One region of the Shewanella sp. SP2S2-6 genome, then DNA from elsewhere that is predicted to be linked to it. Evidence: predicted binding sites of a transcription regulator. Region 1 holds the regulator's gene; each other region holds the start of a gene.
The links. Region 1 encodes ArgR, which controls arginine synthesis, uptake and breakdown. Its sites were predicted from a motif close to ANTGAATANNTATTCANT; they were not measured.
Positions count from the first base shown of each region.

Region 2: the regulator ArgR is predicted to act here: its motif matches at 1,356-1,373, upstream of Q4Q57_RS16250 (YjiH family protein).
Region 3: the regulator ArgR is predicted to act here: its motif matches at 1,691-1,708, upstream of Q4Q57_RS13915 (OadG family transporter subunit).

Region 1 covers NZ_JAUOEQ010000005.1:174,085-177,333, reverse strand. The annotation lists gene Q4Q57_RS06290 (DUF393 domain-containing protein) at 1-385, shown strand, start outside; gene mdh (malate dehydrogenase) at 481-1,416, opposite strand; gene argR (transcriptional regulator ArgR) at 1,711-2,181, shown strand; gene Q4Q57_RS06275 (NAD(P)-dependent oxidoreductase) at 2,322-2,954, opposite strand; gene Q4Q57_RS06270 (LysR family transcriptional regulator) at 3,061-3,249, shown strand, end outside.
Region 2 covers NZ_JAUOEQ010000026.1:61,941-65,189, forward strand. The annotation lists gene Q4Q57_RS16245 (hypothetical protein) at 47-760, opposite strand; gene Q4Q57_RS16250 (YjiH family protein) at 1,455-2,813, shown strand; gene Q4Q57_RS16255 (hypothetical protein) at 3,033-3,158, shown strand.
Region 3 covers NZ_JAUOEQ010000019.1:78,116-81,364, forward strand. The annotation lists gene oadA (sodium-extruding oxaloacetate decarboxylase subunit alpha) at 1-1,255, opposite strand, end outside; gene Q4Q57_RS13915 (OadG family transporter subunit) at 1,267-1,533, opposite strand; rRNA gene rrf (5S ribosomal RNA) at 3,090-3,205, opposite strand.

The sequences.
Region 1 (3,249 bases):
TTTTTATGATGGTAACTGTCCATTATGTAGCGCCGAAATGCGTCAACTGAAAGCACGCGATCCCAACAACTTGATTGCGCTTGAGGATTTAAATGCACCCGACTTTAGTGAACGTTTCAGCCATATCGATAAAGACTACGCCAATACTATTCTTCACGGTGAAACCGCAACGGGCGAAGTGTTACTCGGGTTAGATGTCACCTGTAAAGCGTGGGCACTGACAGGCACACGTGCTTGGATCCAACTGTTACGCCTGCCCGTGATAAAAACTGTCGCCGATTGGACTTACCTGCGCTTTGCTAAACACAGATACCGCATCTCCTATTTACTGACGGGCAAAGCCCGCTGCGACGATAACTGCCAAATTCCCACCAAACGCCGCTGAATGAGCTTTAGAAAGTGTAAAACGCAGGCATAAAAAAACGGAGCTCAATGGCTCCGTTTTTAATTCGTCATAATCTAAAAAGATTATCCGAAAGATTATTTAACGAAATCAACGCCTAGTTTGATATCGCCTTTCAGCGTATCTAACATAGAATCACGAGCGTTAGCTTCGAATGCACTCACTTCACCGTAAGGCAGTACTTTTTCAATACCGTTTTTGCCTAACAGCACAGGTTGTGCGAAGAACTCTGCGTGCTCGCTGCCGCCGTCAACATAGGCGCATTCAACGATGTTAGCTTCGCCTTGCAGACCACGAACCAAAGACAGACCGAAACGGCAAGCAGCTTGACCCATAGACAGAGTCGCGCTACCGCCACCGGCTTTAGCTTCAACCACTTCTGTACCCGCGTTTTGGATGCGAGTAGTCAGACTTGCCACTTCTTCATCAGTGAAAGTCGCGCCTTCAACTTGAGACAGTAATGGCAGAATGGTCACGCCGCTGTGGCCGCCGATCACATTGACTTTAACGTCAGCAACGTTCAGGCCTTTTAATTCGGCGATGAAGGTTTCAGAACGGATCACGTCTAATGTCGTGATACCGAACAGACGGTTCTTATCGTAAACACCCGCTTTCTTCATCACTTCTGCAGCGATAGCGACAGTAGTGTTGACTGGGTTAGTGATAATGCCAACCAAAGCCGTAGGGCAAGTTGCCGCTACTTTTTCGATCAGGTTGCGAACGATACCAGCATTGATATTGAACAGATCTGAACGATCCATACCAGGCTTACGCGCAACACCAGCAGAAATTAGAACAACGTCAGCACCCACTAGGGCAGGCGTTGGATCTTCACCAGCAAAACCTTTGATTTCAACAGCAGTCGGGATGTGGCTCAAGTCAACCGCAACACCCGGAGTAACCGGTGCGATATCATATAGAGACAAATGTGAACCCGCAGGCAGTTGAGTTTTTAACAGTAGGGCAAGAGCCTGGCCGATACCACCAGCAGCACCAAGTACAGCAACTTTCATAGTTATCTCCGTTATTTCTCGGATATGTGTGACATGGATCTAATTTACGTTGGCGTCACATTACTGGAATGTCACAACAATTTCAATTATCCCTTAGTCGTGGGACAAAAGAATTCCGGAATAAGTTAGAAGCAATGTAGAACAATTACTCAAATTGGTATTTTTACGCCCCCAGCAAACGCTTAACCACAGGGGGTTAGTGAATTTTTATTCAACCAATCTGGTTATTTGTTGACAATTTTTCTAAAAATATTCAAAATGGGCCTGTTTTTTTGAATAACGAATAATAATATTATGCAAACGACCAAGAATCAGGATGACCTTGTTAGAATTTTTAAGTCGATTTTAAAAGAAGAGCGCTTTGGCTCTCAAAGTGAAATCGTCACCGCCTTGCAAGCTGAAGGCTTTGGTAATATTAACCAATCAAAAGTATCACGCATGCTCAGCAAGTTCGGCGCAGTGCGGACTCGCAACGCTAAGCAAGAGATGGTGTATTGCTTACCGGCCGAATTAGGCGTACCCACCGCGGGTAGCCCGCTGAAGAATTTGGTACTCGACGTCGATCATAACCAAGCAATGATTGTCGTGCGAACTAGCCCAGGTGCTGCGCAGCTGATTGCCCGTTTATTGGATTCTATCGGTAAACCAGAAGGCATTTTGGGCACAATTGCCGGTGATGACACTATCTTTATTTGTCCATCGAGCATCCAAGATATCGCCGATACCTTAGAAACCATCAAATCTTTATTCAATTACGCAGAATAAAAAAACAGGTCAGCTTGCTGACCTGTTCTATTTCATCCGTACGCATTTCTGTCCAATCTTGCGCTGATTATTTGGCCATTGTCCCGATTACGTTACACATTTAAGCCAATCTCTCGCGCACTGATGTTTATACGCTAAGGTCAGTAAGCCACACTGATGCGCTGATTTGCGTGAGTGCCCTGTTCGGCCTCATCTAACATGGCTTTAGCGTAATCCGTAACAGAAATGCGGCTGCGACCATTGGCATCGGTAAAGAAGCTGTCGCCACCAAGACGATATGGACCTTCACTCTCGCCAGGATAAATCTCAGCGGCTGGGCTCACAAAGGTCCAATTGATTGCAGTTTTCGCCGCACGGAATACCTGCAAAGCTTCACCCTGAGCTAACGCCTCATCTTTATATGCAGCGGGGAAATCGGGGCTAGAAACCAGAGTCACGCCCGGTGCCACTTCTAAGCTCCCTGCACCACCAACCCACAATAAACGTGGCACCTTAGCATTAGGCAGCACATTCAGTAAATGCTGAACTGTACTCGCCACTAGGCCATGATTTTGTTGTGCGCGGCCACCAACAGAGGCAATGACAACATCTACGCCAGCAAAGGTTTGCGCAACTAATGGCTGCTCTAAATCCACAGCATGCACAGCCACATCAGTAGCGGATAACTTACTCGGATCACGCACTAGCGCTGTTACTTGGTGCCCACGGCTCAATGCTTCTTTTAAAATTGCACCACCAATCCAACCTGTTGCACCTAAAATTGCGATTTTCATTTCGTTAACTCTCTCTGATGATTTACATTGAAGCCAGTTTACTTGCAGTGTTTCCCGTGATAAACATCAATAAATGAGCATGATTGTTTCAGTTTGAGGTACTAATGTGGATAAAATTGCCGCAATACGCAGTTTCGTCGAAGTGGCAAACTGTGGCAGCTTTACCAAAGCTGCCGAGCATTTAGACCTCAGCCGCCTACAGGTGTCCCGCCATATTCAAGAAGTAGAGCAGTGGTTGAGTTTACGCTTACTACACCGTACCACCCGCAGCGTCAGCCTGACCTTGCAAGGCGAA
Region 2 (3,249 bases), on a different contig from region 1:
GCCAACATCGACGTTAACTTAAGGAATGAGTTTAACCAGTGAAGTTTCACTCTTGGCTGGTTCGCTCTTGGCTGGCGTTTAACTGACTAAAAAGCAGCACAGTGGTCCAGCACAATAGACTCCCCAGCCCTATCCATTCCAGTAGGGCCGGCCACCATAAACTAGGACGCGGCAGCTGCAATACCATCTCCTGATAAAACGGCCTATCGCCTTCGGTCAAACCTAAATCCAATTGCGGCGCATACAGAAACGTCATCATGCTGCACAGCACAATGAGGGCTAACAACCCAGTCCAGCGACCAAAATGAGACTTGCCGAAAAAAACTAAAGCTAAGTAGAAAATCGCACTTAAGCTTCCCAGATAGAAAAACCATTTCAGCCCTAAAACGTGCAAGTGATACACGTTCACCGGAAATAATCCCACGCTCGCTAAAGCTAAAAAAGTGCAGGCCAGACTGATAAAAAAGGGATATCCCCAGAAAGATGTCACCTGTTGTAACGAAGACAAACAATAAAAGACGAGACTTAAACTGCCAAAAAACAATCCCCCGTTGAGGATCACAGCAAAAGATGAATGACCATAAGTCCCCAATTCGCTTAGGGTATGATTTAAAAAATTAAAGCGATGGGATTCGGCATCGTCGAATCCTAAAACAGTCATCACAATACCGATTAAAAGCCCAAAGATCCCCAGAAAACCAAACTTAATGGCCAGTGTCGAGCCGCCTTTAATCTTAACCTTCTCTACTTTTGCAGTCATGAATACTTGAGTTGGATAGGAATGATACTAACTTACATGGAAATGAGAAGATTTAAAGCGGCGGGTATCCGCTTTATGAATAATATTTTTACTTTCATCGTTATTAGCGACTTTTTAGTCAGCCTCCAAAACATCAAGATGATGAGGAAGATCACTATTATCTCTAAGCAGATTTAACTGCCTGTCGCATAAAAATGTACCGAGCAGCAAAATACACTGAACATAAGCGTGGCATTCTTAAACAGTGCTTACCCACGCTATATAGAAAGTGTTATCAGGACAGTCCGCTTAAATCGCACAAAAAACCAACCAAGAGGGCTGTAAGGCTAAAGTTGCTGATGTTTTTTCGTGCAAAAATAACATCTCAATCGTTTTAACTACATCATCATACAAGCGATTAACCCCTCAGAAACAACAATCCATAACACCATGTTTGTAATAATTTTTTATGTGAAACCATCCAGAAGTATCGACCTAATATCACCGACAACTTAAGTAAAATAACTATGCTGTTTTGCTGCTTATATCAAACTAACTAGCGAATCGTTTTACATAGACAAGCTAAGCGAGTAATCTTCCCCATTCTCGTTTTTGAGTTGAATTTAAATGCACCTTAATTGGCGTCAACAGCGCGTTATGTGCGGCTATTAATTCAAATTTACCATGTACGACTCGTACTTTAAGGTGTACAAAATTGACTACTGAAAATAAAAATCGAAACATTAAGACGATACTCACCTTTATCGTCCCTTCGCTGATCGGTCTGTTGTTATTTATGACCCCTATCAGCTACAACGATGCGATCACTATTCCAATCGCGATTATCTCTAAAGCTCTGCAAGGCGCATTGAGCGGCGTGTTAACCCTCATAGTGACCATGATTATCGTGGCAACGGCGCTGGCCTCTTCGCTGTCAAAAGCATTTAAGCCTAAGTTTGTGGCCCAGAATCACTTCCTTAATGCCTTATTAAATGTCAGTCCTTTATGGTTGATCACGCGGATCATAGGTGCGGTGTTTGTCGTGCTGACCTATTTAGGCTTAGGCCCAGAGGCTATTAACTCCTCAAGCACAGGTGCATTAGTCTTAAACGACTTACTGCCCGTGTTGTTCTCGGTGTTTATCTTTGCGGGTATGTTGTTGCCGCTGCTGCTGAACTTCGGTCTACTCGAGCTGTTTGGCACACTGCTAACCAAAATCATGCGCCCCGTGTTCAATCTACCGGGTCGCAGTGCAATTGATTGTATGGCCTCATGGTTAGGTGATGGCAGTGTCGGTATTTTACTGACCAGCAAACAATACGAAGCACGTTTTTATACCCAAAGAGAAGCGGCCGTTATCGGCACAACCTTCTCGGCGGTATCGATTACCTTCAGCCTAGTGGTGATCTCACAGGTTAAGTTAGAGCACATGTTTGTGCCCTTCTATTTGACTGTGTGTCTCGCTGGTTTTGCGGCGGCTGTGATTGTGCCTAAGTTGCCACCGCTATCGTGGAAGAAAGACAACTACATCGACGATACCCCACGCATGCCAGATGATGAGCTGATCCCCGCGGGTCACAACGCTTTCTCTTGGGGTTTTGATAAAGCCTTAGAAAAAGCCGCCAGTGCCGGTGGCATCAAAGCCGTTTTGAATGAAGGCGTTAAAAACGTTGTCGATATGGTGTTTGGCATTATCCCTGTGGTAATGGCCATTGGTACGCTGGCGCTGATTATCGCCGAGCACACGCCCATATTTAACTATTTGGGTATGCCGTTTATTCCATTACTCGAATTACTGCATATTCCAGAAGCCACTGAAGCCTCTAAAACAATCGTGGTCGGTTTTGCGGATATGTTTATTCCGTCAATCCTTGCCAGCTCAATTGAATCAGATATGACCCGCTTTGTAATTGCAGCCTTGTCTGTGACTCAGTTGATCTACATGAGCGAAGTGGGCGCATTGCTTATCGGCAGTAAAATCCCCGTCAACTTTGTTGAGCTGTTCGTGGTATTTATTCTACGTACCTTAGTGACTCTGCCAGTTATCGCAGGTGTGGCGCATTTACTGTTCTAAAAGCTAACGGCAACAATAGCTCAGCTAAAAGGGGAGTCAGGTTAACTGACTCCCCTTTTTTGTAGTAACTCATACACGAACTGACAGTTTTGATTATATCGTATGACTTAATCGTACAACCTCCACTCGACACCACACAACTCACTTTGGTACAGAAGTACTTTAAGAATTTCTGGATAGCACTGCTGAAGGATCAAACTTGGTCATTTAATTCTTTAAGTGCTGGCTTATGATGAGCCATGGCATTCGCTCACCGACACGCAGCAAGTCCGTCCTTGGATGCTCGACCGCCCCGTCCATGGGGCGGACGGTCGTCTCGCCAATCACCATGGCACACCTTTCTAGCATTGGCGTAGTCAGTAAGTTTTAAAGAAATAAACAGCACGTTTTTGGACAAAAACGTGATAGAGCCGTTGCTCTAACTCTTCAGTTTCAG
Region 3 (3,249 bases), on a different contig from region 1:
CCAGCTCCGGCGTTAATAAATCCGCAGGGCGACATGTAATAGCTTCAGCCCCTTGCAAGACTCTGGCTTGCAATGCGGCATCTACTGGCGCAGGCGTCGCGCCATATTCGCCCTTAAGCACGCCTTCAGTCTCTTTGGTCAGTGACTTGTAACGCTCACCCATTAGCACATTAATGACCGCCTGCGAGCCGACAATCTGCGATGTGGGCGTCACTAACGGCAAGAAACCTAAGTCAGCACGTACGCGGGGAATTTCTTCCAATACCAAGTCTATCTTATCGGCCGCGCCCTGTTCCTTTAGTTGGCTCTCCATATTGGTCAGCATGCCACCAGGCACTTGTGCACGTAAGATCCGCGAATCGATGCCTTTCAGCGCGCCTTCAAACTTAGCGTACTTCTTGCGCACTTCACGGAAATAAGCGGCAATCTCCTCAAGCAACACCATATCGTAACCCGTTGCACGCTCAGTATCTTCCACCATAGCGATAACGGTTTCAGTTGCAGTATGTCCATAGGTTTGACTCATCGACGAAATTGCCGTATCGAGCACATCGACACCCGCTTCAATGGCTTTCTGATAAGTGGCCGTACTCAACCCTGTCGTCGCATGACAATGCATAGATAACACGAGTTGGGTCTGAGATTTGAGTCGGCTAATGAGCTCAAACGCTTCCATCGGCTTAAGTAAGCCCGCCATATCTTTGATACACAAAGAATCACAACCCATATCTTCGAGACGTTTTGCCATATCAACCCACGTCTCTATGGTATGCACTGGACTCGTGGTATACGAAATCGTCCCCTGCGCATGGCCGCCAACTTGACGCACTGCTTTCACCGCAGTCTCGAGGTTTCGAACATCGTTCATCGCATCGAAAATACGAAATACATCGACGCCATTGGTATGGGCGCGCTCAACAAAACGCGTGACTAAATCATCGGCATAATGGCGATAACCTAAGAGGTTTTGGCCACGCAGCAACATTTGCTGCGGCGTATTCGGCATGGCCTTTTTCAGCTCACGAATTCGATCCCAAGGATCTTCACCAAGATAACGAATGCAGGCATCAAACGTTGCACCACCCCAAGACTCCAGTGACCAGAAACCGATCTTATCGAGTAGTGGCGCTATCGGTAACATGTCATCAATGCGTAAGCGCGTCGCTAAAATGGATTGATGCGCATCCCGCAAAACGACATCAGTTAAAAATAATGGCTTAGCCACTGCCGTCGTAGAATTAGATACAAAAGTCATACTGCTCCCCATTACTTAATCTGTGAACGATACTGCTTTACCGCCAATGAAATCGCAGCGACCACATTTGGGTCTAAAGGCTTAGCATCCGATTGCGCTACCCTCTGCTGACTTTTAGCATGATTTTTAGCAAAACGTGCAGAGGCAGCATCGACTGCACACCAGCGCGCAACCACATGGATCCCAAGGATTAGTACACTTAAAAATAAATACACTAAGCCCATCCCCAAAAACATAATGCCAACGGCATCCAATAAAGATTGCGTTACATCCTCCATAGCTCCCCCTACCCCTTACTCTCTCAATCCCTATCAACAGTACGATTGCCCCAAACCATCGCTATCGCATCACAAGTTCAACATTCAATCGGTTGAGCGGTTTACAAACTATGGGTCTCTCGTAGACAGACCTATAGCGACCACCACACAAAGAATATTTAAATAAAAAATCACATTCAAAAGCTAATTACTCACACAACAAGAAAGCCAGCTTGAACTCAACCCGCTACAAACATAACCAATTGATAACAAAAACACCATACAGATGTAAATTGGTCTTACCAATATTGAATAAATTCAAAGACAGCCAGTCATTAATCCTCATAAATCGGGCAATTAATTCAATATTCCATAATGAAATACCCACTATGCTGGATTTAAGACGAAATGATGTCCTAGGCTGAAAAATGATTCCTAAATTGAAGACAACGGACATAGGAATAATCCAAGTGAAAAAGTATGCAGATCTCACAATCCAAGTCACTGCTATTTGATTCTGAATGAATATAGAAAGGCATGCCGTTCTGAAGGAATTGATTGAAGAAGAGGAATGGGGTCAATCTAACAAATTAAATCATCCATTTTGACAACTTAGATGTCCCCTTGATACCAACACAAAGCGGTGCTAGAGGCTCAATACGGTTTGTTGTGGAGCGGCTATCTTGAAAGATAAGCCACAGTGCTACCCGAGGTAGACCTTAGGCTCTTAGCTATTCGCAGGATTAATACCAATCGTATTTAATATCTGTTCATTCAGCGGGAATTCAACGCGCTTTAAACAAGGCGAAGGCTTTAAGGCATAGTGGTGCTCTGTCGAAAGCCTTAAACGCAGTATAAAGCGCGTTACCATGCCGTTAACAGTTAGCCGCCCTTCGGCATCCCACTCCCGTGTTGCATTGACTTAAAAGGGAATAACCATTTCCGCGTCAATGCGCCTTGGATTGAGATGACTGTGAGGCAGTGAACTGATTCGATATTTAATGTGATTGGTATAAGCAATAGGACAAGAACGAAATAAGGAAGCCTAGGATCGACAAGGAACTCAGCAATTAAAAAATGAGCTGGTGAGCTGGTGAGCTGGTGAGCTGGTGAGCTGGTGAGCTGGTGAGCTGGTGAGCTGGTGAGCTGGTGAGCTGGTGAGCTGGTGAGCTGGTGAGCTGGTGAGCTGGTGAGCTGGTGAGCTGGTGAGCTGGTGAGCTGGTGAGCTGGTGAGTAAAAATAGTGGGGAAACATACAAGTTGGAAGAAAAATATATCAATTTCTGCAAATTACAGACGCAAAAAAAGCCAGCTTATTCTGCTGGCTTCGTTACATCTCAATGAGATAATTAGGCGCTTGGCGATGACCTACTTTCTTTTATCCCCGAAGGGGATACATGGGGGCGAGTCATCATTGCCTAAAATGCGCAGCATTTTGATGATGTGTCGCGCGGAGCAATGTATTGCGTAGCTGGGGATCCCGCTCAGCGGCGGGTTGACATCGAGATAAGTTTTCGCGAAGCGTATAAACACAAAAGCCCTAGCGGTTTAGGCTAGGGCTTTTGTGTTTATTTGGATGCTTGGCGATGACCTACTCTCACATGGGGAGACCCCACACTACCATCGGCGCGTTTGCGTTTCACTTCTGAGTTCGGGATGGGATCAGGTGGTTCCACAAGGCTATTGTCACCAAGCAAATTCTGTTTATTACCGTGTCCATCTCTGGCTCACGTTAATA